DNA from 4 places in the Aeribacillus sp. FSL W8-0870 genome. Region 2 is predicted to be linked to each of the others. Evidence: riboswitches for the same ligand, from Rfam matches in the RefSeq annotation. Region 2 holds a riboswitch; each other region holds the start of a gene.

What was found. Region 2 has a riboswitch for thiamine pyrophosphate ahead of NSU02_RS07665 (acetylornithine deacetylase). Riboswitches for the same ligand answer to the same signal wherever they lie in the genome.
Region 1: linked by a shared signal. The riboswitch ahead of thiC (phosphomethylpyrimidine synthase ThiC) and the one ahead of NSU02_RS07665 (acetylornithine deacetylase) in region 2 are both predicted to bind thiamine pyrophosphate.
Region 3: linked by a shared signal. The riboswitch ahead of thiT (energy-coupled thiamine transporter ThiT) and the one ahead of NSU02_RS07665 (acetylornithine deacetylase) in region 2 are both predicted to bind thiamine pyrophosphate.
Region 4: linked by a shared signal. The riboswitch ahead of tenI (thiazole tautomerase TenI) and the one ahead of NSU02_RS07665 (acetylornithine deacetylase) in region 2 are both predicted to bind thiamine pyrophosphate.

What each region holds. Positions count from the first base shown of each region.
Region 1 is NZ_CP150165.1:2,834,233-2,841,831, forward strand. Features, by position in the region: gene NSU02_RS13795 (PhoH family protein) at 1-410, opposite strand, end outside; gene yqfD (sporulation protein YqfD) at 414-1,607, opposite strand; gene yqfC (sporulation protein YqfC) at 1,618-1,902, opposite strand; gene NSU02_RS13810 (hypothetical protein) at 1,966-2,343, opposite strand; gene floA (flotillin-like protein FloA) at 2,372-3,364, opposite strand; gene NSU02_RS13820 (NfeD family protein) at 3,381-4,664, opposite strand; TPP riboswitch at 4,857-4,972, shown strand; gene thiC (phosphomethylpyrimidine synthase ThiC) at 5,108-6,850, shown strand; gene NSU02_RS13830 (galactosyldiacylglycerol synthase) at 6,898-7,599, opposite strand, start outside.
Region 2 is NZ_CP150165.1:1,588,430-1,596,028, reverse strand. Features, by position in the region: gene NSU02_RS07690 (energy-coupling factor transporter transmembrane component T) at 1-306, opposite strand, end outside; gene NSU02_RS07685 (ATP-binding cassette domain-containing protein) at 318-1,775, opposite strand; gene NSU02_RS07680 (ECF transporter S component) at 1,787-2,362, opposite strand; gene tenA (thiaminase II) at 2,378-3,058, opposite strand; gene tenA (thiaminase II) at 3,076-3,753, opposite strand; gene NSU02_RS07665 (acetylornithine deacetylase) at 3,786-5,051, opposite strand; TPP riboswitch at 5,176-5,276, opposite strand; gene NSU02_RS07660 (DUF4149 domain-containing protein) at 5,342-6,010, opposite strand; gene NSU02_RS07655 (TlpA disulfide reductase family protein) at 6,240-6,695, opposite strand; gene NSU02_RS07650 (peroxiredoxin) at 6,788-7,336, opposite strand.
Region 3 is NZ_CP150165.1:3,493,253-3,500,851, reverse strand. Features, by position in the region: gene NSU02_RS17020 (carbon-nitrogen hydrolase family protein) at 179-1,135, shown strand; gene menC (o-succinylbenzoate synthase) at 1,400-2,509, shown strand; gene thiT (energy-coupled thiamine transporter ThiT) at 2,551-3,111, opposite strand; TPP riboswitch at 3,181-3,284, opposite strand; gene NSU02_RS17005 (DUF418 domain-containing protein) at 3,457-4,692, shown strand; gene NSU02_RS17000 (DUF2179 domain-containing protein) at 4,796-5,341, shown strand; gene NSU02_RS16995 (DUF1992 domain-containing protein) at 5,363-5,734, shown strand; gene NSU02_RS16990 (hypothetical protein) at 5,776-5,958, opposite strand; gene NSU02_RS16985 (DUF1128 domain-containing protein) at 6,468-6,698, opposite strand; gene NSU02_RS16980 (low molecular weight protein-tyrosine-phosphatase) at 6,849-7,322, shown strand; gene NSU02_RS16975 (YtxH domain-containing protein) at 7,339-7,599, shown strand, end outside.
Region 4 is NZ_CP150165.1:1,237,802-1,245,400, reverse strand. Features, by position in the region: gene fabI (enoyl-ACP reductase FabI) at 1-306, opposite strand, end outside; gene thiD (bifunctional hydroxymethylpyrimidine kinase/phosphomethylpyrimidine kinase) at 405-1,217, opposite strand; gene NSU02_RS06045 (ThiF family adenylyltransferase) at 1,232-2,245, opposite strand; gene NSU02_RS06040 (thiazole synthase) at 2,242-3,009, opposite strand; gene thiS (sulfur carrier protein ThiS) at 3,016-3,219, opposite strand; gene thiO (glycine oxidase ThiO) at 3,227-4,339, opposite strand; gene tenI (thiazole tautomerase TenI) at 4,326-4,940, opposite strand; TPP riboswitch at 5,080-5,188, opposite strand; gene NSU02_RS06020 (monovalent cation:proton antiporter family protein) at 5,243-7,096, opposite strand; gene mgtE (magnesium transporter) at 7,122-7,599, opposite strand, start outside.

The DNA of each region.
Region 1 (7,599 bases), 1.2 Mb from region 2:
CCGATTCCAAATACTAAATCATGCGTTTTAATTGCTTGAAAATACTTTCGTTGACCTAGTGTTTTTACACGAATGGTTTTTCCTTTTGCATTTTTCGCAACTTCTTCATCGTAAAGGGATTCAAATTCATCGATCTTCCCACTTTTCGCCATTTTTGTTGCATAAAGCACGTCTTGTTCGTTAATCGAAATTCCTTTTCGAATAACCGAAAGAAGGGATTTCAAGATGTCTTCAACCAGTTCAGCTTTTTCTTTATCTCCTGAAACATATACCGCTTCACCGCGCGAAATGATCGATACGTTTAACTCTTCTTCAATTCTTTTTAAATGAACATCATGAATCCCAAATAAATTAATGGCTTCATTCGGATTTTCTAAACTCTGGCTGATTGTGACTAAATCTTCTGTCATTCTCTAATCTCCCTGAACCCGTTTTATTTTTACAATGTTTTCAATAACTTGGAAGTGTATTTTCAATCTTACTTTACCATTCTCGACGTCTTCGTGCAAAACTTTTTCGCCAACAATTTTCACATCTTTTCCAAGTTTTCGAAATAAGTCATTTTTCCCGGCAGCAATCGCTTGCCGTTTCGCTTCATCCACAGAATATTTTCTGTGAAAGGTTTCCGTCTCACGAATCGTTTCTTTCTTATAGTTAACTGGAAGATCCCATTTTAAAAATTTTAATGGACGCTCGTCTCGCTCCACCGCATATTGCGGATATTCCGATTCATCATTGCGAAACATCCCCCAAATAGGAAGGGAAAAAGAACGAAAGGAGAGAAAATGCTTCGTGACTGACTTTCCTGAAAATAACTGGAAAGTTGTTTGAAGCGGCACCTCCACTGTTGAAATATACCAAGTTTCGCCTAATATTTCTCCGTCTGCTGCCACTTTTCGTATTTTATCACCTTCTCCAACTACACCGGAAACTAATATTTGTCCTTTTCTAACAAAATCATGAACGTCTACTAAAGGTTGTCCTTTTTCAACATACATTTTTGCTATAACAGCTTCCTTCGCGGCCACTAAATGCCTCGGCCCCTCCACTTTGCTTTTTTGCTCTTTTTTCTTTTCGGCTACTTCCAGAGAATATGTCGTTCCTTTTAATTTGACACCGATCCATGTTATATCATCTATTTGGCTCATCAAACGATTTTGAACTGTTTGATTGCTCGATGTCAAAAACTGAAACGTCCCTCTTTTAATTCCTATTTTGTCCAATTCTTTTTGTATTAAATGCTCTGTTTTCGGACTAGCCCCTTTTATTTCAATATGCCAAATCATGTTGGATAAAAGAAATGTAATGGCAATGAACAGAACAATTCCAATAACAAAACCAAAATTTCTCCATGATTTTTTTAATAAAAATGGAAATCCTATCCTTTGGTGAAAGGTGCACTTACATTCATGTTTACGAACTACTTTTCGTAAAGCCTGTACATCTTTAAGGCGTATAAAAAAAGAAATTGCACCGTTTTCCAGCCGCTTTACATTTATTGTGACAATGCCAAGCCGCGTGCAATCGTTCAACATTCTTTCTGAGCCGGTTCCTTCCGCTATTACCTGAACGAAGCCTGTAAAATATAACAACCAATTGTTCCGCATCCCGATCCCCCTACTGATCAATATATAATACTTGTTCAATTTTCCCTTCTACAAGGAGCTCTTCTGGCAATATCGCTTTCATCACAAAATCGCTTCCTTTAATGAGCATCTGGCCTTGCTGCAGCAGAACTCGAATCTCTTTATCTGTAAAAGAAAGCAGTCCTTTATGATTTTCTATATATATATGCAATGTACCGATCATCGTAACACGGGGAAGATCCATCATGACGTCAGCTGGTATTTGCAATCCTTCTGTCAATATGCTTTTTATTCGCTGATGCCATTTTTTGCCCATAAAAGAACCCCCTTCATCCTCATATTTATGAGAGACAAAAGGGGATTAACACCATTAATTCATTTATTTTATGAAATTCGACCGATGGGGCTTTTTGGATCGGGGTTCATCTAAAATGACGCTCCAAATGACTCCTTTTGCAGCTGAATGCATGTGTAAAGCTGATGGTTTCTGTTTTTTATTTTTATTATGAAAAGATTTCATATTCGATTTGTCTTTTTCAGCTTTTTTTAGTTGGCTGGATAGGCCTGTGTGTACATTTTGAATTTGATTCCATTCATTTGGAGGGCTTGTCGAAACATTTTTTATCCTTTGTTTCGTTTGTTTTGCAACTTGTTTCCTTTTTTTCTGCTGCTCTTGATCTTTTTTATTTCTGCCAAACAAAGAAGAAATAATCCCGATTAAAATAACAATGAACAGTGGATTTTCAAATATTTCCATATGACACCTCCTTTGATGGGCAGAAAGATCATTCTTCTTCATCACCAGCAGAGTTTTTTGTCATTTTTCCGATAGAATCACGCATATTTGTATCAGCGGTAATGTTTTTGATGTTCATATAATCCATAACTCCAATATTTCCTGATTTTAAAGCTTCCGCCATTGCAAGCGGAACTTGCGCTTCCGCCTCAACAACTTTTGCCCGCATTTCTTCAACTTTAGCGCGCATTTCCTGCTCTCTTGCCACCGCCATCGCCCTGCGTTCCTCCGCTTTAGCTTGCGCGATGTTTTTGTCCGCTTCCGCTTGATCTGTCTGCAGGATCGCACCGATGTTTTTGCCGATATCAACGTCCGCGATGTCGATGGATAAAATTTCAAAGGCTGTTCCTGAATCGAGTCCTTTGTTTAAAACTGTTTGCGAAATCATATCAGGGTTTTCCAGCACTTTTTTATGATCATCAGAAGAACCAATGGTGCTGACAATTCCTTCACCTACACGTGCGATAATCGTTTCTTCCCCGGCACCACCAACAAGCCGGTCAATATTGGCTCGCACCGTGATGCGGGCTTTTGCTTTCACTTCAATTCCGTCCATGGCAACCCCTGCAATAAACGGGGTTTCGATTACTTTCGGATTTACGCTCATTTGAACGGCCTCAAGCACGTCTCTTCCCGCTAAATCAATCGCAGCACAACGTTCAAAGCTCAATTCAATATTAGCTCTTTCAGCTGCAATTAATGCGTTGACAACTCGATCAACATTCCCTCCTGCCAAATAATGGCTTTCCAATTGATTCGTTGTGACATCAAGGCCTGCTTTATGCGCTTTAATTAACGGATTGATCACTCGACTTGGAATGACTCTGCGCAGCCTCATTCCAATAAGAGTCAAAATACTGATGCGAACGCCAGCTGCCAGAGCTGAAATCCAGAGCATAATCGGCACAAAAGAGAACAAGATGCCAAGCAAAATAAGACCTAATACGATAAGACCTAGTAAAAGAAAAAATGTTACGTCCATGTGATATACCTACCTCCTATTCATTTTCATTAATAGCTCTTACAACAATTCGTGAGCCTTCTACTTTAACAATTTTCACTTTTTTTCCTTTCTCAATATACGTTCCTTCTGTCACAACATCCAATCTTTCCTCTCCATCGGTCATTACTGTTCCTGCCGGTCGTAAAGCAGTCACAGTTACACCCGTTTTCCCAATTAAATCTGTACGATTTTGATTGGATACATAACCTTTCTCCGTGCTGATTGAATCATTTAAAATAATTTTTTTAAACCATTTCATACGCTTACCAATCACCTTTGACATGATGAATATTGTGAATATCGAAATGGAACCGGCAATAAAAAGAGAAACCGCCATATGTCCTATATGATCAGCTGCTAAAAATAAACTTAAAAGGACTGAAAGAAAACCGATTGCTCCAATAATTCCTCCTGGAACAAACAACTCTGCAATTATAAGCAGAACCCCAAGCACGAACAAAACAACCGTTTCCAATCCCGCAAGCCCTGCAATAAAATGACCGAAGAAAAACAAAAACAGTGCCAATAGTCCAATAAAACCAGGAATGCCAAACCCAGGAGTGTACAATTCTAACACAAACCCTAAACCGCTAATCGTTAATAATATCGGAATGGTATACATGTTTGTTACAAAACGGGCTATTTTTTCAGCAAACGTCTCCTCAGTCTCCTGGACTTTTGCACCTTCCATTCCGATCGATTTCAAAAGCTCTGCCCGGCTTTTGGCGATGCCTTCACCATACCCGACTTCCATCGCTTGTTTTGCTGTTAATGTTAGTAATTCTCCTTTTTCTGCACCATATTCGGGCATATCCAAGCTGCTGTCTACCATCGCCTCAGCGAACATAGGGTCTCTGCCATGAACCTCAACAGCATTTCTCATCTCTGCTTTCCAAAACGATTGCACTTTTACTTCTGCAGCATTGCCATTGGAGTCAATGACAGCCGCTGACCCAATGGTACCGCCAGGATGGTAATATATTTGATCAGCCCTTAATGCTATATAAGCCCCTGCAGAAATCGCATGTTTATTTACATAAGCGATTGTTTTGATATCTGTATCCATAATCATTTTGCCTATTTCTATCGCTGCCTCTAAAGCACCGCCAGGAGTGTTCAATTCAAAAACAATGACATCCGCCTTCTCTTTTTCCGCCTCCTGAATGGATCGTTTAATAAAATGCACCAATCCTTTTTCAATTGTATTTTCAATCGGAATAAAATAAACGGTTTTCCCTTCAGCTGATTTGGCATCAAAAGACGCACAAATAATCGACAAGATGAGCAGCAGAGCGCAAATAGCGAAAAACTTATTGTTTGATTTCAGGCCTCTCCCCCCTTATTTTTTGCCTAATATTATTACGGACAATTGCGCAGAAAGTTTCAAAAATCAACAATTCTACAAACATCATGAAACGAAAAAATATTTTCATTATTTTTCATATTATGTTACTATTAAAAAAAATATATAACCATCTACTAGGGGTGTCCAATTAGCTGGACTGAGAGAAGAACGCGCCTGAAGTTCTTCAACCCTTTGAACCTGATCTGGATGATGCCAGCGTAGGGAAGTAGGTAGCGGGAGTATTTGTATTGCCTTCTTTTTCTATATTGAATTGATCGGGTTCGTGCTAAAGCGAACCCGTTTTTATTTTTCACATCCCATCTCCCCTCCTATTTTTCTATGCACATCTTCAGATAAAAAAATGGAGGAGGAGAAAAATGAAACATTATTTCGAAAACATGCAGTTTCCAGCAAGCAAAAAAATTTATGTGACTGGGTCAAGACCCGATATTCGGGTTCCGATGAGGGAAATTCAATTAACTCCCACGAAAACGGAAGCGGGAACGTTTGAAAATGAACCTGTAAAGGTTTATGACACGAGCGGTCCCTATACAGATCCTGATTTTCAGGCAGATATTCATAAAGGTTTGCCGGCTGTACGCAAACAGTGGATTTTAGACCGTCATGATGTTGTAGAATATGACGGGCGCCAGGTAAAGCCTGAAGATAATGGATTTCGCAATTGGGAAGATCACAATATTGCCACACCTTTTCATCGAAAGCCTTTCAAAGCAAAAAAAGGTGCTGTCGTTACACAAATGCACTATGCAAAAAAGGGGATCATCACCCCAGAGATGGAGTTTGTGGCGATTCGTGAAAACATAAATCCTGAATTCGTTCGTCAAGAAGTCGCTGCCGGCAGGGCCATTATTCCGTCCAACATTAATCACCCGGAAAGTGAACCGATGATCATCGGCCGGAACTTTCATGTAAAAATTAATGCCAACATTGGCAATTCAGCTGTAACATCGTCAATCGAAGAAGAAGTTGAGAAGATGCTTTGGGCCATCCGCTGGGGCGCTGACACAATTATGGACCTGTCAACAGGAAAAAATATTCATGCAACAAGAGAATTTATCATCCGCAACTCGCCCGTGCCGGTTGGAACCGTCCCGATTTACCAAGCGCTCGAAAAAGTAAATGGCGTTGCTGAAGAGTTAACATGGGAAATTTACCGTGATACATTAATTGAGCAAGCAGAACAAGGGGTCGATTATTTTACTATACATGCCGGCGTGCTGCTTCGCTATATCCCTTTGACCGTCAAACGGACGACCGGAATCGTATCCCGCGGCGGTTCGATCATGGCGCAGTGGTGTATGGCGCATCATCAAGAAAACTTTTTATACACTCATTTTGAAGAGATTTGCGAAATTTTAAAAACATATGATATTGCCGTTTCATTAGGTGACGGCTTGCGTCCCGGATCTATTCGAGATGCCAATGATGAAGCGCAATTTGCCGAATTGAAAACGCTCGGTGAATTGACGGAAATAGCCTGGAAACATGATGTCCAAGTCATGATCGAAGGCCCTGGGCACATTCCGATGCATAAAATTAAAGAAAATGTTGATTTAGAAAATGAAATTTGCAAAGGGGCTCCTTTTTATACCCTCGGTCCATTAACGACCGATATTGCTCCCGGCTATGATCATATTACGTCAGCCATTGGAGCAGCCATGATCGGCTGGTACGGAACGGCCATGCTATGTTATGTAACTCCGAAAGAGCATTTAGGCCTTCCCAATAAAGAGGATGTGCGCCAAGGTGTTGTTGCTTATAAAATTGCAGCCCATGCCGCAGATTTGGCAAAAGGGCATCCAGGCGCCCAAATAAGGGATGATGCTTTATCAAAAGCCCGTTTTGAATTTCGCTGGAACGACCAATTTAATCTTTCTCTCGATCCTGAACGGGCACGCGAATATCATGACGAAACTTTGCCGGCAGAAGGAGCGAAAATTGCCCATTTTTGTTCTATGTGCGGTCCAAAATTTTGCTCGATGAAAATTTCCCACAATTTAAGAAAAATGGCCGGTTCAAGTGATTCTGATTTCGTTCAGGAAGGTTTGAGGCAAAAAGCAAAAGAATTTATAGAGGGCGGGTCATCCCTTTATCGATAAATAATTTTCAAACTAATGCTCCTAGAAGCTTTAATGGCTTCCAGGAGCTATTCATTCATTAAACGTTTGATCAATCCCGCTGGTTCAATCGGAGCTAAACTTTTATGATATTCATCCACTTTCGATAAAAATTTTGATAGCTGCTTAGATTGCAGCGCTCGAATAATGGAGTCCGAAATATTTGTTTCCTCTTGCCAATTTCGAAAATCAAACACCATCCCGAATTTTGTTAATTTCTCCAAATTTATTTCTTCCTGTCCTGGAAGAGTGTGGTATACAAATATAGGAATTTTTTTGTATAAACATTCGCTGATTGTCACACCACCGGGCTTTGTCATGATAAAATCGACGCGATTGTACAGATCGTTCATTTGTTCTCTTGAAGAGATGTAAGGTAAAGGAGTAATTCGTGGATGGTTTTGTTTTATTAATCGATCATAAAGCTTTCTGTTTTTTCCGCATAACACCATATAATGGATATCATCATCGCGGCTGATTTTTTCCGTTATCTTCTCTATTGAACCGACGCCTGAACTTCCTCCCGAAATTAATCCTCGATAAAAACGCATGCTATGTACATGTTCATCTTTCCTTTTTGTAAAATTTGGGTGAATAGGAATCCCTGTAACAAAAATCTGTTCTTTTTTTATACCTTTTTCGAGCAAATAATCTTTCATATATGAGTGACCGACAAAATGATAGTCAATTTCTCTTTTTCCCCAAAGATGATGAATAAAAAAATCTGTGTA
Region 2 (7,599 bases):
ATAAAAGCTTTCTTCTGTAATATGGATCAGCCCCCATTTCCACCATGTTGTCTCACCTTTTCCAAAAAAGATCATGGAGGTAGCAGTCGACACAAAAATAAGCACGAATGGAATCAGCAATAAAAGTATGCGCTTCATCGGATGACCGGTAAAAAAAGCAAATAAAAGAAAGGCGGAAACTGTGTAGTTGATTAAAAAATTAATGTTGTGAATAAACAGAACACTAATAAATAAAACGATCAGAAACAATAGCTTTAAGCTCGGGTTGATTTTATGCAGCCATGTTTCTTTTATGTCAAAATCCATTGTAGATCCCCCTATATCTGAACATACATCTGCTCATCCTCACAAGAATGAATTTCATCCTCTACGAGCTTCCCGCCTTCGATCCGCCAAACTCTTGTCGCCATATGCTTTGCTATTTGTTCATCATGTGTCACCATCAAAATGGTAGACCCTTGTTTGCGATAATGTTCTAAAAGCTCCAAGAGCTGAAACGTATTTGATGAGTCTTGCCCAAAAGTCGGTTCATCTAAAAGCATGATCGGCTGTTTTTTAATGATTGAAGCGGCAACACTCAATCTTCTTTTTTGTCCCATTGAAAGCTGATAAGGGTGTTGATGGCGGTGCTTCTGTAAATGAAATAATTCGAGCATTTCTTCTACTTTTGTTCGAATTTCTTCTTCTTTCATCCGTTCAATCCTCAACGAATAAGCAATTTCATCGTAAACTGAATTGGTGACAAATTGAAATTCCGGATTTTGAAAAACGAACGACAGCATGTTGGAAAGCTTTTTTATTTTCTTTGCTTCTTTTTCTAACAGCAAATAAGTGCCGGTCGTTTGTATAAACTGCATCAATGAATGTAACAAAGTGCTCTTTCCGGCGCCGTTTTTCCCCACTATCGCAATCCATTCACCTGCATGAACCTTTCCATATGGTACATCGATTTTGACTTCCTTCTTTCGATATCCTTTAAATTGCTCAAGCTCAATTACGACCTGTTCTTTTAAAGGGGTCTTTTTGTAATACCCCTGCTTATCACGAAGATAATCCTCCCATACACCGGGATACCAAATGCCGTCTTCGCGAATTTCTTTCCGATACCGAGAAAAAATTTGTTCTTTCGGACCGTCTGCGACGATTTGTCCTTTTTGATTAAATAAAAGTATGCGGTCGACAAAGTCAAGAACATGATCAATTTTATGTTCAACGATGATAACTGTTTTATCTTGAGCTGCTTGTTTCATCGTGTCCCATACCGCTTTTGTCCCTTCCGGATCCAGCATTGCAGTCGGCTCGTCCAAAAATAACACGTCTGGATGCAATGCTAAAACAGTGGCGATCGCCAGCCGTTGCTTCATGCCGCCTGATAATGATTGAATGCTGATATGAAGATCATCAAAATGAAGGCCGACCATTTCCAGGTAAACTCGCATTTTTTCATGCATTTGTTCTCTTTTCACTTGCAAATTTTCCATAACAAAAGCCATTTCTTCATCTACATACGGCATGCAAAATTGCGTGTCAGGATCTTGAAACACATATCCCCAAGATGACGGAGTCAAGATTTTTTCTGCTTTCATCGGAACTTCAATAGATTTTGGAATTAAACCGCTTAGCACCTGCAAAAACGTCGATTTCCCACAGCCGGAAGGACCAAGAAGCAAGACTTTTTCTCCCTTATAGAAAGAAGAGGATACATCCTTAAAAAGCAAGGATTCCTCTCCAGGATATTTTAATCGTAAATTTTTCACTTCGCATACTAGATCCATGTTTGCCACCTCTAGTTCAGTGCGTCATAATCTTCATGCGACGCAGGTCTTACTAAATTAGTCACTCCTGTTGCTTCCAAAGATTTCACTAGATAATAGGCAAACGCGCCGGCAATAATGATTGAGCCAATCAATCGAGCTCCAATGAATAATAGCAAGTTCCAAAATACTAAGTCATCTATATAGCCTTTATAAAGATCCATAATTAGCGAACCAGCTGCTGAAGCGGCTGCAGCCAACATGACAACACCGATATTAAACTTTTTATATCGAAAAATCGCAAAAATGATCTCTGCAAATAGTCCTTGGACGATTCCGTAAAGAAGAACCTCTATGCCGAATTCAGAGCCGGTTATAAATTCTGCAGATGCCGCTGCTGTTTCCGCTATCAGCGCTACTCCAGGCTTGCGAATAATAAGAAAGGCGACCGTCGCAGCAATAAACCACATACCGTATATGAGCTGGTCGACATGCAGCCCGATCGGCTTGACCGCATAGTAAAGCGGTCCCCATAGTTTATAAACAATTCCAAAAACGATCGAAATAACAATTGTTACTAGAATGTCTGTCAGTTTTAATCCTTTCATTATGATCAAACTCCTTTATTGACTGATTTTTGGTTCCACTTCCCATTTTTCTAAACGGTAAGCCATTTCCCAAAACGCTAATTCATATTGACTGCTGATGATAAAATGCTCTTCCATTCTTTTTAGATCGGCTTCTATCGTTTGTTGTGCGATTTCATCCAGCCTGTCAATTTGTTCTTCGACAAGCTGCTTAAACCAATCGCCCCCATAAGCCGCAATCCATTGTTGATAAATCGGTTCTTTTGGCTTCGCATCTTTTAATTTTTCGCCAATTTCGTAATATAGCCAATAGCACGGAAGTATTGCAGCAATAATATCGCCTAAGTGACCGTTGATCGCCGCGCGATATAAATGGGAAGTATAGGCGTACGCCGTTGGGGCCGGCTTAAAATTCGCCTTCTCCTCCTCTGTGATTCCCAGCTGTTTGGCAAATGTTTCATGAAGAGATAATTCCGCTTCAAATGTTCCTTGTGCATGCTGAGCCATTCGCGATGTCGTATATAAATCGTTTGCTTTTGCCGCTCCATACGATTGCACTTTTGCAAAATGGCTTAAATAATACGAATCTTGTAAAACGTAATAACGAAAACATTCAAGCGGCAAACTCCCATCAGCAATACCTTTTACAAATGGATGATCGAAGCTGGCCTGCCATATCGGATCTGCTTTTGTTCGAATTTTTTCAGTAAATTTCATGTTCATTCTCTCCTATATTAAGAATTGATTTCGATTGGCCACATTTCTTTTCGTTCAGACATTTCCCAAAACATATATTCGTATTTGCTCGTTGTAACAAAAATATCCTCCAGCCATTTCAATTCTTCTTCCCGTTTTCCTTCTGCAAGCTCATTCATTAAATCTTTCAGCCATTTTGCCAATTCACCGAATTCTGTTGATGCGTACATTTTTACCCACTCGCCGTAAAACTCATGTTCACTGGCACCAGGAATCTCATGTAAGCGTGTGCCGATTTCATAATAGCTCCATGTACATGGAAGGACTGCGGCAACCAGTTCTGCCAATGATCCTCGCTGCGACACATTTAACATGTAGCTTGTATATGCAACGGTTGTAGCAGCAGGCTGAACTTGTTCTAATTTTTCCTTCTCTATTCCTATTCTTTCAGCGTATTGACGATGCAAATCCATTTCCACTTTTAACGTCGAATGTAGAAGATCAGCAAAAACTGTCATTGTTTGAAGATTGTGAGCCTTTAAGCTTCCAAGGGCAAACAGGCGGCAGTATTCGATTAAATAAAGATAATCCTGCTCCATAAAAAAGCGAAATTTGTCGATATCCAGCGTCCCATTGCCGATTCCTTGAACAAACGGATGATGGTAACTCGCTTCCCAAATCGGTTTTGCAGTTTTATACAATCGGTCTGTAAACATTTGAATTACCCCTTTCGCAGCTTTTGTAATTGTCATCGTTTTTTCTGATACCAATCAAATAAAAACGCGATCAGCGATTTTGTAAATGTTTTTAATTGGGGGATGGACAGCTTTTCATTCACCGAATGTGCATCTTCAAGCGTGCCCGGTCCATATAAAACGACGGGAATTCCCGCTTCACTCAGCCAGCCGCCGTCTGTCACAGTAGGGGACATCGTCAGCTTTGCTTCCTCATTAAATGCCAGTTTATGTGCTTTTTGTAATGTTTTCACTCCGAGTGAATGTTCGTCATATGAAAAAGCTGGGAAAATTTCTCCTCGATCTTCAATCATCGATGTGCCGCCCCATTTAAATTTCGGAGGATATTTCCGAAGCCATGGATCAGCCATTGCAACATGATGGATATGTTCTTCAATTTCCCGGATCACCTCTACATAATGCTCTTCCGGGTAATAGTGAACGGTAATCCAAAGGGAACATTTATCGGCCACAAAAGCGGCGTGCCTTCCACCTTCAATCACTGCAGGATTAATTGTGGCAGAACCAGGCGGAAAGCCTTTGCTCGTTTTCATCACTGCCCAATGCTGTTCAAGCTCTCGCAGTCCTTCAATAATTTTCATCATTTTTTCAATCGCGCTTGCCCCAAAAAGCTTCCCGCCGGCATGAATCATTTGTCTTCTCGTGCCATCGTGAAATGTCTCGGGGCTTTCAATCGTAATCCAGCCCGTGATCACCCCGCCTTGCCCTTGTATTTCACAGTTACTTGAATCGACAACGATGGCAAAATCAGCTCGATATCCCCGGTCGCAGCACGATTTTGTTCCTGCTTCGCCTACTTCTTCTCCGACGACGGACTGAAAAATGATATCCCCTCCCGGCTCAATGCCGTTTTCTTGCAGCAGCTTTAATGCAAACAGACTGGCAGCCATTCCCCCTTTCATATCCGCTACACCGCGTCCGTATATGTAATCCCCTTTAACCGTTGCCTCAAAAGGAGGCGTTAGCCATTCTTCTCCCTCTTCGATTGAAGCGACATCAATATGCCCGTTAATAATTAAACTGTGGTAATTTTCTGGATCTTTTCCTTTTTTCGTTCCTACTACGACTGGATCTTGTTCATATAAATCCCATTGATCAATGGAAAAGCCGATGTCTTCCAAATATGAGGCGACATACTTTTGAGCCTCTTTTGCATTTCTTGCCGGAGGGCTCGGCGTTTCAAACGATACGAGTGTTTTTAGAAGATTCAGAAGTTCTTCTTCCCTTTCATCAATTTGCTGAAATAGCGTTTGTAACACGTTGTCTCCCCTTTCTTAACATTTTGTTTTGAAAAATGGTTTGCCAACCAGCCATGTAATGCAAAAAGCCCGTTCCCAATATAAGGGAACGGGCAAGTATATACAAAACCCATAGACAGGTTTCGATATTACTGCACCACTTCCCTACGCTAGTATGATCTAGATCAGGTTCAAAGGGTCAAGGCACACGCCTTTCTCAGCCTTTCGGCTCCCCTAGTGGTATGTTAATATTATGAAATTTTCATTTAATTTCATTAAATCATAAAATATAGAAAAATACAAGCTAACGGTTAATTGATCCTTTTTGCTGTCTTTAATAATTCACGATAACCAATTCGAGTAAATTGCAAATGTTGATCAATATAATTAGCCTTTTTCAAATGCTCGATGGATTGTTCAGAAAAACTGCCGCTAATTTCCTGAAACCTTTGATTAATTTCCACTAACGAATGATTTAATATAAAATCTGCATCAAGCAGCAGGACAATCCGCTCGATCTCAGGATCTCTTTTTAAAATCAAGTTGGCAATCCGGCCTTTCATGAATGCCAGCTCTTGTTGAAGCTTTGAAGCTTCATCCTCTTTTTCTCTAATTTTGGCTCGGTACTTTTGTTTTTCTTCCTCTTCGATACCGGCTTTTGTTAATAGCTCCTCCAACAATTGCGTTTTATCAAGCTCAAGTTTATTTAATTGCTGTTCTTTTCGCGCCATTTCTGTTTCATCAGGCAGCTTTTCGGTTTGAATAGGCTCTTTTCGATCTTCTTTCATCTTTATCATATAGTCTATTTTCCGATAGACAAGGAAGGCGAGAACAACTAAACATCCATTTAATAGCAGAGATATAAAACGCACGACGACGTCGTTAAACGCAAGCAAATAAAATAGGAAAAGGATAACGATGACAGCCAAAAGCACCTTTAATAGATTCATAATGGAAAAAATTTGTGATTGTTTTGCCATCCACCTATGCTCCTTTTTGTTCAAACTAGCATCATTTATTATAGCATGTTGTGATTTGGAATGTGAATCATTTCTTTAGGATTGAGAGCTGGAAAAAGGATGCCGGATGAATGGTAAATGGAGATGCTTATCTTTTGAAAGCTTCGAAGCAATAAAAACAAGTCCTTTCAAAGCCGGAAAGGTATTTCTAAAATGAAAAACCACCTGCAATGTTTTGCAGATGGTTGAATCATTCAGCGTTTTCTGTTTCCGCTAACACCCGATTAACACGTTTTTCCAGCATTTTCATTCCGCTTCCTCCTGCTTGGAAGTGGCGAAGAATGCCGTTTTTGTCAAAAACATAATATGCAGGTACATATTGATTTTCAAAAGCATCGGTTAATTTATGTTCGTTGTCAACAAAGATCGGTTGCGTAATCCCGTGTTCTTCCGCTACTTTTTTAATATCATCAATATCTAAATCCTTTTCGGAGCGAGGCATATGAACAGCTACTACGTTCAGTTTATCTTTATATTGATCGCGGAACTCATTTACTTTCGGCATTGCTTCTTTACACAAATGGCAGCTGATTGACCAAAAATGGATTAATGTTGGTTTTTCACCGATTAATTGCTCTTTCGTTACTTCGCCATTCAGCCAAGTTGTTGCTCCGACTAATTCAGGCATTGGCTCACGTAATTTCATTTGCGTTTCCTCCTTGAAGAATGAATATCAAAAAAATAATCGTTTGAAAAAAGGCCTAACGTACTGCTAGGCCCTTTGAATGAAAAGCTTCATTATACTTTAAGCGTTTCTTGACCAGGCTTCCAGTTTGCTGGGCAAAGTCCGCCAGTTTGAAGCGCTTGAAGTACACGCAATGTTTCATCAACATCGCGGCCAATGTTGTTATGGAATACTGTTTGATATTGAAGTTCGCCTTCTGGATTGATGATGAACAATCCGCGAAGAGCAACTCCTTCTTCTTCGATTAAAACGCCGTAGTCTCTTGATACTTGATGATTTGTATCTGCTGCAAGCGGATATTTAATATCGCCTAAACCGTTCTCTTCGCGAGGAGTTTTAATCCAAGCTAAGTGTGTGTGAATTGTGTCAGTTGATACACCAATCACTTCTGCATCAAGATCTTCAAATTCTTCATAACGGTCAGAAATAGCTGTGATTTCAGTTGGACAAACGAAAGTGAAGTCCATTGGATAAAAGAAAAGAACTGTCCATTTTCCTTGTTTCATGATTTCTTCCAAGCTTACTTTACCAAACTCTTTGTTTGGCAAAACGGCATCCATTTCAAAACGTGGAGCTTGTTTACCAACCAAACGCTCTGCCATTATGTAACCCTCCATTTTAAAATTTTATTTTAAAGGAAACTTTTTGATCGTTTCCTTCAAAAACAAATGAGAATGAATTGAGTATTTTCTCAATATCCTTCCTCCGATTACTATTATATATAACAACAAAATTTTAGTCAATTTTAAATAATAATTAATTTAAATAATCTGTTTTACATTTTCATTGCGGTGAAGAGAACAATAATACTATTTCCAATTTTCGCCGCTATCATTAAAAAAATGTAACAATCATTGAAAATTCC
Region 3 (7,599 bases), 1.9 Mb from region 2:
ATGGGCCGGCCCTTCTATGCTAAAAAAGAGGATTATTCAAAGTGTTTTCCTTCCTGTGCAGATTTTTTTATGGAAGATGAATAGGGGGGCAACTTCCGAAGGTTATTGACTTTGAAGGTTCATGAGCTTCGGCATTTAAGATGGCTTTAGATTTTTCAATTTGGTGGAGGGGAAGAATATGTCGAACAGAGCACAAAAGGTTAAAGTTGCTGTTATACAAGCCTCATCTGTTATTATGGACCGAGACGCCACGACAAAAAAGGCGGTTAGCCTCATACATCAAGCTGCTGAAAAAGGAGCAAAGATTGTTGTATTTCCTGAAGCTTTTATTCCCGCTTATCCTAGAGGCTTATCTTTCGGTACAACGATTGGGAGCCGTTCGGCTGAAGGGAGGAAGGATTGGTATAGATACTGGAGCAATTCTGTAGCTGTTCCGGACGAAACGACGGAACAACTGGGCGAAGCGGCTCGAAAAGCAGGTGTCTACCTTGTGATAGGCGTTACAGAAAGGGATAATGAATTTAGCGGCGGGACACTTTACTGTTCTGTTTTATTTTTCGATTCTGACGGACAGTTGTTAGGAAAACACCGCAAATTAAAACCGACTGCAGCAGAACGGATTGTTTGGGGGGAAGGGGATGGAAGCACATTACCAGTGTTTGACACCCCTTATGGAAGAATAGGGGCGCTAATCTGCTGGGAAAATTATATGCCGTTAGCAAGGGCTGCGATGTATGCACAAGGAATTCAAATTTATATTGCCCCAACGGCTGATGCAAGGGAAACTTGGCAGTCAACAATCCGCCACATTGCTTTGGAGGGGAGATGCTTTGTTTTGTCTGCCAATCAATATGTGACAAAAGATATGTATCCGAAAGATTTGGCTTGTTATGATGAACTTGCTTCTTCACCTGAAATAATGAGCAGAGGTGGTAGCGCGATTGTTGGACCGTTGGGCGAATATGTGGCAGAGCCCGTATTTGGCAAGGAAGACATCATCATTGCAGAACTGGATATGAAACAAATCGCCTATAGCCAGTTTGATTTTGATCCTGTTGGGCATTATGCAAGACCTGATGTTTTTAAATTGCTAGTCAACAAAGAGAAGAAGACAACTATTGAGTGGAAAAATTAATCTCATGATGAGACTCGTTTCTACGATTGATCTCATTATTTATTTGAGATTTTGCAGTTCAATAAACAATAAGGGAAATAAAGAAATCCCTTGCTCCTTTACATTAAGAAAGCGTTTATTTTATAATTAGTGTAAAACAAACGTTCGAGTGGATTCGCTATTTTAAGAAATATTTTCCGGGAAATATCGAGCCCTCTGGCGAATGGCAATGATTTTGTCGAACTTAGCTGAGAGCTTGTTTAAAAAAGGAGATGCTCTTAATTGATAAAAATTAAGAAAATTGTTTTGCATATATTACAGATGCGTTTGAAAGCCCCATTTTCTACTAGCTATGGAGACATTCACGATCGCGAATTGTTGATCGTAGAAGTAAAGGATGATGATGGTGCAGCCGGTTTTGGAGAAGGGGTTGCTTTTTCCATTCCATGGTATACAGAAGAAACCTTGAAAACAACTGTGCACATGATCGAAGATTTCCTCATTCCGATTTTATCAAAGACGACGTTTCATCATCCTCGTGAGTTGGCTGAATCGTTTCGTTTTATTCGCAGAAATTATATGGCAAAAGCGGCTTTGGAAGGTGCCGTGTGGGATCTATATGCAAAACAGCAAAATATACCTCTTTCACAAGCTCTCGGGGGAATGAAAAAAGAAGTTGAAGCTGGGGTGAGCATCGGTATTCAGCCAACAATAAAAGATTTAATCAGTCTTATTGAACAATATCAGGAGGAAGGATACAAGAGAGTAAAAATAAAGATTAAACCAGGTTGGGATATTGAAGTAGTTAAGGAAATACGGAAGCATTTTCCGAACTTGGATTTAATGGCTGATGCGAACAGTGCCTATACATTAAAAGATATAAATCATCTAAAACAATTGGATGAGTTTCAATTAATGATGATTGAGCAGCCTCTTGCGCACGATGATATTGTGGATCATAGCAAACTTCAAAAAGAATTGGACACACCGATCTGTTTAGATGAAAGTATTTGTTCCTTCGAAGATGCTCGAAAGGCTGTTGAACTTCGAAGCTGCAAAATTATGAATATAAAAATCGGCCGTGTTGGCGGTTTGACAGAAGCAAAAAAAATCCATGATTTTTGCAAAGAGCAAAATGTTCCAGTTTGGTGCGGAGGGATGCTTGAATCAGGGATTGGACGGGCCCATAATATAGCCTTAGCGACACTTGAACAATTCACACTGCCAGGAGATATATCCAGTTCATCTAAGTATTGGGAAGAAGATATTATTGAACCGGAAATATCGGTTTATAATGGAAAAATTGCCTTGCCTGATAACCCGGGGATCGGTTTTCATGTAAGCCGTGAAAAATTAAAAAAATACACTGTTGAAACGAAAGTATTTACCCTATAAACAAAATTATCCTCTGCATGTTTTGCAGAGGATGATTTTGTTTATTTTACAACCAATCTTGGCGCTGCCATAATGAGAATAACAGTAACGACAGCGCATAATACAAACGCTCCTATCATCGTAATGCCGTTTACGATCAAAGAATAAACGACCGCTGACATTCCTTCTGGTGCATATTCTCCGAAGAAAAAGACACCGCTGATAAAATGCCAAAAATAACGTGCAAAAGCTCCGATGAAGACGCCAAAGATGATGAAAACAAGAGCAGAGCTTTTCTTTCCATCTTTCAGCTTATTTTGGATAGTTTTGCTGAAAAGACCGGCTAAACCGATAAAGGAAAAAGCTAGAAAATAGTCGATGAAGCCTTGAACAGGCATCAGGATGTATGCATCACCTAATACAATTTGTAATAATCCCCATAAAAAGCCGGAAATGAAGCCAATCTTTGCACCGGATCGAAACGATAATATGAGTACAGGCACCATGGCAATGGATATAGAAATGGCTGATGATAATTGAATGGAAGGGAGAAGATCAAGTATAACTGCCAATGCTGCAAAGATTGCTGCTTCTATTAATAGTAATAAGCGATTTTTTTCCAAAAATAAAACCCCCTGTATATTATTTGCTATCAACAAATATCCATAAGGGGGAAAAAGGCTGTATCATGGATCAGTATACTTCCACATCCCTACGCTAGCATTAACTAACAGGTTCAAAGGGTCTGGACGAAATATCCGTCCACTCTCAGCATATAGCTCCCCTTGTGGATCTGTTGATATTCGAATCTTATGTCTATCATAATAGACTATAAGAAAATTGTCATTCTTTTTTCGCTATATTCAAATAAATTTAAACACGATAAAGCTGAAATGCAGCCTTTGGACAAAAAATAATGAAAAAAGGGCGTTTATAATAAGAACTTTTTTCAGAATGGGGGTTTTGATTTGAATCTTAATCGTGAGCGTTATGAAGTAGTGGATGTGGTGCGGGGGGCTGCGATATTTGGAATTTTACTTGTGAATATGGCGCATTTCAGCTATCCAGATGTATATTTATACCAAATAGGCAGCGAAAATTTTTTTACTGAAACATGGAGAACATGGGATTTTCTAACGAGAAATATTTTGGAAATATTTGTGCAAATGAAGTTTATTACAATGTTCTCATTATTGTTCGGATTTGGAATCATCATCATGGAGGAACGGGCTTTAGGAAACGGCAGGAACTTTGTTTCTATATATATACGCAGACTGGTGGTGCTTTTTGTATTTGGACTAATTCATTCATTTTTCATCTGGGATGGAGACATTTTAATGGATTATGCTGTGCTGGGGTTTCTTCTCCTTTTTTTCCGGAAGTGTTCCTGGAAAACTCTTTTGGTATGGACTGTATGTTTATTTAGTTTATATTTGCTCCTTATTGGTTTGATGACGGCTGTATCCAATGGTGAGGATGCTTTAGTCCAAAAAAGAGAGCAGGCTGCCTTACTGGAAGAGGAGGCAAGAAACGCAATCCATTCATATCAAAACGGAAGTTTTACTGATATTTTCCATCAGCGTATTCATGATCGGCTTTTTTACATGTCTATGTCTGGCATGTGGCCTTTTCAACCGCTTGTCTATATAATAAACATGCTCCCATATATCAGCATGTTTTTAGTTGGCATGATATTTGCGAAACAAAAGCTTTTTCAAGAACCGGAGAAGCATCGAAGGTTATTAACAGCCATCTGGTTTTTCGGGCTTATCATTGGGCTTCCGTTAAATATTTTTGCGGTCAGCGCTGAAAATAGTTTTTACATGGTGTTCGGTGCACCATTTCTCATGTTGTTTTATGTGACCTCTCTCATATTTTTATATTTTCACCCAATCTGTCGGCAAATTGTTAAGAAGATTGCGCCTGTTGGACGCATGTCATTGACAAATTACATCATGCAATCTGTTATTTGTACATATATTTTTTATCATTACGGATTGGGATTGTACGGTAAAGTATACCCCTTCGCCGGTTTTTGGCTTGCACTCGCAATTTTTGCCGTGCAGCTTATCATCAGCCATATTTGGTTTAAATATTTTCAATTAGGGCCGTTGGAGTGGGTATGGAGAACAGCGATGTATTTCAAGCGCCAGCCTATTCGCATGAAAAAGGAAGTTTTGAAGCATAATAACAGATCAAGATGAATTGTAAAAATGTAGTTTCAAATCTCAGATTTTGAGTTTATGATAGCCCTTTCTTTTCGAAAATAATTTATAGTATGATGGAACAAAGGAGTGTCTAGGCAACATGTTTCTACAAGCAATTTTTATTTTTTTGCTGCAATTATTGTATGTACCAGTATTGACGATCCGAACTATTTTGTTAGTGAAAAATCAAACAAAGGCTGCTGCTGGTATAGGTTTGCTAGAAGCAGCGATTTATATTGTCGCTTTAGGAATAGTTTTTCAAGATTTATCTAATATTTACAATATTAGTGCATATATTATCGGTTTTGGTGCAGGGCTGTTGTTGGGCGGTGAACTGGAGAAAAAGCTGGCTTTTGGATATGTAACATACAATGTGAATTTAATGGATAAAAATTCCGGATTAGTCAAAAAATTGAGGGAGGCTGGTTTTGGGGTTACGGTCTTTCAAGGAGAAGGAATGAATTCGATTAGGTATCGTTTGGAAGTTGTTGCCAAACGGTCTCGGGAGGAAGAATTTTTAAACCTTGTCAATGAAATAGAACCAAAAGCGTTTTTAAGCTCATATGAAATTCGTTCTTTTAAAGGCGGATATTTAACAAAAGCGATGAAAAAGCGGGTAAAGCGTTTAGAAAAAGAACGAACATAACGGTCGAAGGGAGGATGAAGCGTGGATATATTTGCAAAAATTGCTGAGGATCGGATCAAAAAGGCATATGAAGAGGGAGAGTTTAAAGAACTTCCCGGGATGGGGAAGCCTCTCCCGCATGACGATTTGTCTGATATTCCGGAAGAACTCCGAATGGCTTATCGTCTTTTGAGAAACGCCGGAATGGTCGATCAAGAAAATGACTTGAAAAAGGAACTATTAACTATTCAAGATTTACTAAAATGCTGTGAAGATGAAGCCGAAAGGAAAAAATTACAACAAAAGCTGTCGGAAAAACAATTAGCATTGGAACGAATCGTGAAGAAAAGGAATATATTCAACACACCTGCATCTCAATTTTATAAAGATAAAGTTTATAAAAAGCTTATTTGACGTTTTCGAAAAAGAATGGTGCCTTTATTTTCGCCATTCTTTTAAATTTGCTGTTTTTTCAAGGCTTCTCTATGGAAGACATAATATAAAGCAAGATTGAAAAAACCTAAGAAAATGACTATCACCGAAAGCGGCAGCTCCTTTGCAAAACCGACCAAAATTCCAGACAATAAACAGAAGAGAGCAACGAATAAATAAAAATATTTCATAAGTGTCACGACCATTTTTTTGACCCCCAAATAAAGAAAACGTTTTCTTTTATTATAAATCATTTGTCACAAAAACGAAACAAAAAATTCATATTTTGTTCAAAAAATAGACACCGTTTTGACAAAAAGTTATTATACAAAAAGCAGCTTATACTGAATTTATAAAGCTGCTTTAAAGTAAAAACGATTTCTTCTGAAATCTGGCCTCTAAACAACAAGGAGGTCTATCTTTATTTTTCTCCTGCAAAAGAAAAAAGAGAATGATGAAAATGGAGCGCGAACACGATTCGCCTGCTTTAGAATCCAAGCTAAACCTCTGATGGATGGCAGATTGGGCGGTTCCTAATGTGACTCGAACATCGTTTTGAGAAGCGTATAGAACCACATATAACAAATCAACTGAAGCAAGCTGATGAGGACAGCAGCTGCGAGTTTTCACAACACTTCAACATCGCTAAGTTAAACACTTATTGCCGTCATTTGCACAAGCCCATTCGCAACGAGCAGCAGAAAGCTCAATTCACTTAAAGAGTGCTCTTTCGTAGGTTCCCCAATTCCTCTGCAATTGCTTGCATTTCGCTGGGGCTGAAAGTATTTTTTTTCATTACATGGTCATAAATTTCTTTTAGGTCTTCATACATATTTACATTAAAATGTGTTGGTTGAACTGCACTGATGTTGATCATATTCAATTTTTCTGTAATTTTTTTAATCATGTATTCCATATTTTCTGCTGATTTTTCACATAAATTCAATTGATTTCATCCTCTCGTTTTTTTATTTGTTTCATTGTATCATGTATTATGAAAGATTGAATATTATGATCAAAAAAATTGATCTTTCCAAACTATTCTTTGCAGCTTATGAAAAAACGATTGAAGCAATGGTTTCAGGAGGTTTCAGCAATGATAAAAGTACTTTTTGTTTGTTTAGGAAATATATGCCGTTCGCCAATGGCTGAGGCGGTTTTTCGTGATTTAGTTAAACGGGAAGGTCTGGAAGATAAAATTTTTGTCGATTCAGCGGGAACGGGAGGCTGGCATGTAGGAAGCCCGCCGCATAGAGGGACTCGAGAAATATTAGACCGTTACCAAATTTCTTATGAAGGTTTAAAAGCACGTCAAATTCATAAGAATGATTTATCAGATTTTGATTATATTATTGCCATGGATGGAGAAAACTTAGGAAATTTGCGCCGGATGGCAGGATATAACAATACGGGTGAAATCAGTCGTTTAATGGATTTCGTACCAGATGCTGATATTTTGGACGTCCCTGATCCGTATTATACTGGGAACTTTGAAGAGGTTTATGACATGGTTGTCAAAGGCTGCAAAGGGCTGCTCCATAAGATCAAAGAAGAACACCATCTTTCGTAGAAGAGGTGAAAGTCAAATGAAATCGCAAAATAAATTGTTAAAAGGGCTGTTCATCGGAGCGATCGCAGGCGCAGCGCTTTCTTTATTGGATAAAAAAACAAGGGACGATGTAATCAGCAAAAGCAGATCAGCTTTTAGCAAAATCAAGCAGTGCGCAGAAAATCCAATGGAGATTGCTGATAAAACAAAGGAAAAAATGAACTCTGTCAAAAGAACAATCGAGCAAACAATCGAAGATATTGAATTTGTTTCTGAAAAAGTGAAAGAATTAAAAGAA
Region 4 (7,599 bases), 350 kb from region 2:
CTCTTCCTTATTCGCAAAGGCGATACAATGAGCGATACCGTGAATCACACCAACCTCGCTTTTAATTTTTTCAAAACACTGCTCGATTTCTTCATCCTTTGTTACATCACAAGGCAGCACGAGATAATCTTCCCGTCCTAACGAATCTACAAGCTCTCGAACCGATTTCTCCATTCTTTCGCCCACATATGTAAAGATCAATCTTGCTCCCGCTTCATGCAAAGAGCGGGCAATTCCCCAAGCAATGCTTCGCTTGTTAGCAACACCCATGACCACAATGTTTCGGCCTTCCAAATTCAATTTCATGGAAAATCCTCCTAAACATTATTACAAGTTATTAATACCTGATCATAATTATAAAGGACAAAAGAGAAAAAAGCCAGAACATATATGTCCGGCTTATGTTATTTAGAAGTAGCTAAATTTCTTTTATATGCCCAATGATTGGTAGGACCGTGGCCGCCTCCAATGCCTAGTGCATTTTCTACAGCAAGATGGATAAACTCTTTTGCGGTTTTTACGGCTTCGATAACGTCTTTACCTTTGGCGAGCTCAGCTGTCAGCGCAGCAGAAAAAGTGCAGCCTGTTCCGTGCGTATGCTTTGTGTTTACATAGTTGCCTTTAAATTCATAAAAATCATACCCGTCAAACAACAAATCAATGATTTCGCTGTCCGACGGCTGATGTCCTCCCTTTATGATCACATGCTTTGCTCCCATTTGGCAAATTTTTTTCGCAGCTTCTTTCCGATCATCAAACGATTTTATCTCGATGCCCGTGATCGCTTCCGCTTCCGGGATGTTCGGCGTCACAATAAACGAAAGCGGAATTAAGTCGTTGATGAGCGCGTTGATGGCAGACTCTTCAAGTAATGGATGTCCGCCTTTTGCAATCATTACTGGATCAACGACAATTTTTTCCCATCCATGCTTTTGAACTTTATTTGAGACGATTTGGATAATTTCTTGATTAAAAAGCATTCCTGTTTTGACCGCATCTGGCGATAAATCTTCAGCAATTGCATCAAGCTGACTGATCACCCCTTCAGCCGGAACAGGGTAGACGCCATGAACACCTAATGTGTTTTGAGACGTAACAGCCGTGATCACGCTCATTCCGTATACATCCAACTCCTGAAAAGTTTTCAAATCTGCCTGAATTCCCGCGCCTCCCCCTGAATCGGACCCGGCAATCGTCAACGCTTTTCCGATGGTCATAAACACACCTCCATTTAAGCTCCGAAGTAACGTTGATAAATAGCTTTTGCTTTCTCTTCTTCCTTAGTGCCGTGAATTAATGCTCTTCCGTCTTGAAAAAGCACAACGCGGAAATCATCCGCCTGAAAGGAAATTAAATAAGCATTTCCTTTTAAGTCTTTCACGATCGGGCGCAAACGATTGGTAATTTCTGATAGCGAAATCTTCTGTTTTTGCTGCGGACGTATTTGTACGGTATTCCTTCCGCACAAAACCGCTGTTTTTAATCCATTTTCAACCGACAAATATGGATATGTCGGGTGATGTCCGCACGATGGGCAGTCGGCCTTTTTTAATTTTGTCATGTCCACTGCAGAATGCTCCCTTGTCCAAACATCAAATGAAACTAACTGCTTGGACACCTCTCCGCTGACTAAATATTTAAGTGCCTCTGCTGTTTGATAAGAGGCGACGATTTGCACCGCCGGGCTGATCACGCCAACTGTATCGCACGTCATTCCGTCAGACGGAATCGCTTGGAGCATACAATGGAGGCATGGTGTTTTTTTCGGAACGATGGAAACGGTCATTCCATAACTTCTCACTACTGCCCCATAGATCCAAGGTATTTCGTGTTTCATTGCTAAATCATTGATGAAAAATCTCGTTTCAAAATTGTCAGTTCCATCGATGATAAGGTCTACATCCTTTACATGTTCAATAAAATCAATTGAGAAATCGCCCACAATCGCTTCAATCGAAATGTTCGAATTGATTTCCTGCAAATGTTTTTTGGCAGCAACCGCTTTTGGCAGCTTTTGTTTCGCATCCTCTTCCGTATACAGCTGTTGACGTCCGAGATTGCTCCAATCGACATAATCACGGTCAATGATGGTTATTTTACCGATTCCAGCACGGGCTAACATTTCAGCGCTTGCGCAGCCGAGTGCTCCAGCTCCAACAATGAGCACATGGCTTTTCAGCAATTTTTTTTGTCCCTCTTCTCCAATAGGAGAAAACAAGATTTGGCGAGAATATCGTTCCATTATGTCGTTAACATTCCTTCCGTTGGACTGCTTGCTTGTGCATACCGTTTTTTCGGAATGCGTCCTGCTTCATATCCAAGTCTGCCTGCTTCAATCGCCAGCTTCATTGCCTTCGCCATTTTCACAGGATCTTTTGCACCGGAAACAGCTGTATTTAATAAGATTCCATCTGCTCCCATCTCCATGGCGAGTGCGCAATCTGCCGGCGAACCGATTCCGGCATCAACAATGACTGGAATATTAGCTTGCTCAATAATAAATGATAAATTGAGAGGATTGACAATTCCTTGGCCTGATCCGATCGGAGATGCTCCCGGCATGATGGCATGAACCCCTAATTCTTCAAGCTTCTTCGCCAGAACAACATCGTCTGAAGTGTATGGAAGAACAATAAAACCTTCTTCCAATAACATCTCTGATGCCTTCAATGTTTCAATCGGATCAGGGAGAAGCGTTTTATCATCTCCAATTACTTCCACCTTAATCATATCACATAATCCTGATGCTTTAGCAAGTTTAGCGATTCTGACTGCTTCCTCCGCAGTTTTTGCCCCGGCCGTGTTCGGCAGAAGCGTATATTTCGATAAATCCAACATCTCCAAAAAATTTGGCTGTGAAGGCTCGTAAATATTCATTCTTCTGACGGCAAATGTCAAAATTTCAGCACCTGAGGCTTCCACCGCTTCTTTTTGTGTCTCAAAAGACGGATATTTTCCAGTTCCTAACATTAATCTCGACTGAAATGTTTTATCACCTATTTTTAACATGAATCATCATCCCCCTCCAACAAAATGGACAATTTCAATTTGATCACCATCATTTAATGTCTGGATACTGTATTGTTCTTTTGAAACAATTTCACCATTTCGTTCAACGACAACAATTCTTTCCTGTAATTGAAAAAAGTTCAGCAAATCTTCTATGTTCCGAACACTATTCTCCACTTCCATCTGCTGGCCGTTGATGCGAAGTTTCACTGTTTAATCACCTCCCTTTCGCATCAGAAAGCAATCGGTTTAAAGAGAAGGTATGAACATAACGCTCATATTGATTCGTTTTCAAAATCATGTCTTTTACGATTAAGCTTGTAATCGGCGCTAGAAGAATGCCGTTTCGATAATGGCCGGTCGCAAAAAAGATTCCCTCATGCTCCGGGTGCTCTGCAAAATACGGCCAGCCGTCAGCTGTTTGCGGCCTGAGCGACGACCAAGCACTAACGACTGGTTCAGACCCGATTTCTGGCATAATTTTCTGAACCTTTATCATTAATTCGGATACTCCTTTGACTGTCGGGTTCGTATCCCAGTCGTTTTCATAAGAAGTTGCTCCAATAATAACGGTGCCGTCTTTTTTCGGTACGATATAACAGTGCTCGTAAAACACTGTTTTGTTGATCACCAGTTTTTTCGGTTTTATGGCTAAGCATTCTCCTTTAACAGGCTTCATTGGATTTTTCAGCCCCAGCTTTTCAAAGAAAAAGCCACTCCAAACTCCGCTTGAAACGACGACTTTTCCACATATAAAAACTCCTTGGGAAGTGACAAGCTTGTATGCTTTTCCCTCTTTAATCACGTCGAAAACAGGACATTGTTCAAAAATAGATGCACCATATTTTCTAGCGCCTTTCGCATATGCGTGGCAAACAGATGAACCTTTCACTTGGCCGTCATGCTTAAGCCAAAGAGCTCCGGCAATGTCTTCAGAAACATGTGGCTCATTTGCCAGTACGTTTTCCCTTGAATGCCATTCTAGCTCATCCTCATCTGCAAGCGATTGCAGGGATCGGCCTTCTTCCTCAGTAAATGCAAGCCGATACATGCCTTCCTGAACAAGCTCAATATCCACACCGGATTGCTCCAATAATTCTTTTGCAAGGCTCGGATATAAATTTCGGCTCTCTAAGCATAGCTCAAAAAATATGTCTCTTTTTTCATTTTCAGAATGGGCACCCAGCATTCCTGCTGCAGCGGATGTCGCTTTACCTCCGATTTCGCCGCTTTCAAACACGGCGGTCTTCAGCCCTGCTTTTGATAGCTCATAGGCGATCCCTTGGCCGATGACCCCTCCCCCGATGATTCCAACATCAAAAACGTTCATTTGAAAAAGCTTCCCCTTTCCTGAAAAGTTTGGCAGCGCTCTCTGGATCTTTCGAAGAAAAGATATAGGACATAACGGCAATACCGCTTGCTTTTTTTTCTAAAACCTTTTGCATATTATCAGGCGTGATCCCGCCAATGGCGATAATGGGAATATTGACGTGTCCAACGATTTTTCCAAGCAAATCTGTTCCCTTTGCCGGAAGTCCTTTTTTACTGTTCGTTTCAAAAACGTTTCCGAAAAAACAATAATCTGCTCCGTCTTCTTCTGCTTTTACCGCTTCATCTAATGAATGGACGCTGACACCGGCTTTTATTTGCGGAAAAGCGCTTTTCACTTTTTTTATCGGCAGGCCGGTTCCCGGAAGATGAACATTTTGAACGCCTGTTAGGAGCGCAACATCGAGCCGATCGTTGATAACAAGCTGTTCTCTCCTTATCCCTTTTGCCAAAAGCTGTTCTACGAGATGAATGATCTCACATGGTCTTTTATTTTTTTCTCGTATATGAACGTAATCAACATGATCTGATATGGACAAAATTATGCGTATTAGCTCGTTGACCGGTTTTGTTCCGTCTGTTACGGCATGAAGTTCCAACATTGTACATTCCTTTCATGAGAAAGACGCCCACACTCGTCTTTCAAGGTTCAAAACTGGAAAGCAGCTGTCCAAGGGTGAGACTGGAAACAATAAAAAACCACCTTCCTTGCTGGAAAGTGGTAATGGAATATCAGACACATGTTTCAAATTCCCACTTCCCTACGCTGGCATCATCCAGATCAGGTTCAAAGGGTCTTAAAGTCAACACTTTAATCTCAGCCTTTCCAAAGGCTCCCCTAGTGGATGCTTATTAAATTTTCATACTAATTTCATGCTATCACAATTTGTTTTGTTTGCAAATATTATTTGCTAAATTCCAGCTCATCTTTTAACTCATTTACATATTTGCGGGAACCCGTTACAATCAAGCGGTCCCCTTTTTTCAATTCGGTATCGCCGTGAGGTACAATGGAATCTTCACCGCGAAAAATCCGGACAAAGATACAATCTCCCGTAAACGGAAAGTATCGAAGCTTCATTCCATCATATTTTCGGTTATTCATATTAATTTGATAAAGAGAGTTGTCTTGGTTTGTTAAGATCCGCATAACACCAGGCGATTCAATCAAAGCCCTGAGCAGCGTTTTTGTTGACAGCATGACGGAAAATACGCTGATCCCCTTTTCTTTTAATGTTTGATCCAACTCCGGGGAAGAAATGGAGGCGATGACCTGTTCTACGCCGCATTCTTTTGCATATGTCGCAATTTCCGCATTTCTTTCTTCATCCCCAGTAGCCACTACTACTATATCAGCTTCCATTATATGGTGTTCATTCAATGATTCTATCGAATAGTCTTTCAATTCTTCAATTTTAAACACCGATTGAGCAGTCCCGTTTTCAATTTTGTCTTGCTGTGTATGATATACGGTTGCTTCATACAAATTTTTATCCAATTCTCTTGTGACTGGAAGGGTCATTTGATTTGCACCAATAAAAGCAATTTTCTTTTTTGGCTGCACCGCCATTTTTTTGGGGAATAATTTTTTAAATCCTATCGGCGTGATAATGCTTGTTAACACGGCAACTACTATTAATGCGTCAGCCATTTGCTTATCAATCAATTCGATTCGCTGTCCAATTTCAGCTGCCGCAATAACTAATGATAAAGTAGCAGTCAACAAAAACGCCGCCGCAATCGTTGTATTCGTATCATACCATTTTCTCAGCACAAAAACGGGAATAAACTTTGAGATCAAGAGGGCGAGAAATAACAAAGGAATTAACAAAAGAAGATTCGGATCTTTGATCAATTCCCATAAATCCAATTCCACCCCTACCATGACAAAAAAGATCGGGATTAAAAAACCGTAACCAAACGAATCTAGCTTTTGCACCAAGTCTGAATTAGGCGATAAAAGCGAGACTAAAACTCCCGCAAGGAAGGCGCCTAAAATATTTTCTGCCCCAAGCGTTTCCGATAAACTGACAAGCACTATTATTAACGTAAAAACCGCCCTTGTTCCAATTTGAACCGTTCCTTTTGACATCGATTTAATAAAGGATCGACTTTTAAACCTTTTGCCAATGAAGTAAAGCAGTACGCCTGCTGCAAACAAAAGAAGCAGAAGCCATGTATTGCTTTCTCCTTCGCTGTTTAAGGAGACAAAAACCGCCAGCAAAATCATGGTGACAAGGTCGGCTATGACAGCCACCAGCAAAATAATTTGGCCGATGTTTGTTTTCATAATTTGCTCGTCTTTCAACGTCGGCACTACTACTCCTATAGAAATCGTTGAAATCACTAACGTCATGAAAAAGGCATTGCGGATAAATCCCATCCACATTAACAAATACGATAAAAGTAATGAAACAACGAAAATGCCAAGAAAAACAATTGACGCAACCAAAAAAGTATGAGGAGCTTTTTTTCCGTTGGGCAGCTTTTCTTCTTTTTTCTTCCCTTTGGAGAAAATGGTGAAATCAATCTCAAGCCCGCTTAAAAACATGAGAAATATAAATCCCAGCGTTGAGAGAGTTGCCAGCCATACATCTTCCTGCACTAAATTAAATCCCGTTTTCCCGATGATTAATCCGACAATAATTTCCGCAACGACGACAGGAATGAATGTCAGTTTGAACCGATGCAGCAAAATCGGGGTTAAAAAAGCGCCGACCAGCACGATGACAAGAGAGGTTACTGCATGTGATTCCATATTGATCCTCCTTTAGCTAATTTTGTTAGAGCAAATAGTTCATAAATAATGTCGCCATGCCAAAATAAATCAAAATGCTGATTATATCATTAATCGTTGTAATAAATGGACCGGAGGCCACAGCCGGGTCAATGCGAAGCCTGTGCATGACAAGAGGAACAAACGCCCCGGCAATTGTCGCAACAGTCAGCGTTGACAATATGGAAAGACCCACTAGCAGTCCTAAGAAAAATTTCTGTTTCCAAATAAAAATTGTCAGTGCAACAACGATTCCGCATACTGTTCCGGTTATCAAGCCGGTTCCAGCTTCTTTGAGAATAATTTTCCACACTCGTTCGGAAGTGCCTTCGCCTGTTGCAATTCTTCTTACTGCAACAGCGAGAGCTTGTGTTCCTGTATTTCCAGCCATCCCTGCAATTAATGGTATAAAGAGCGCTAAAGTTGCCACTTTGTTCAACGTTTCTTCAAACTGGCCGATTAGGCCGGCGGTGAACATTCCTAAA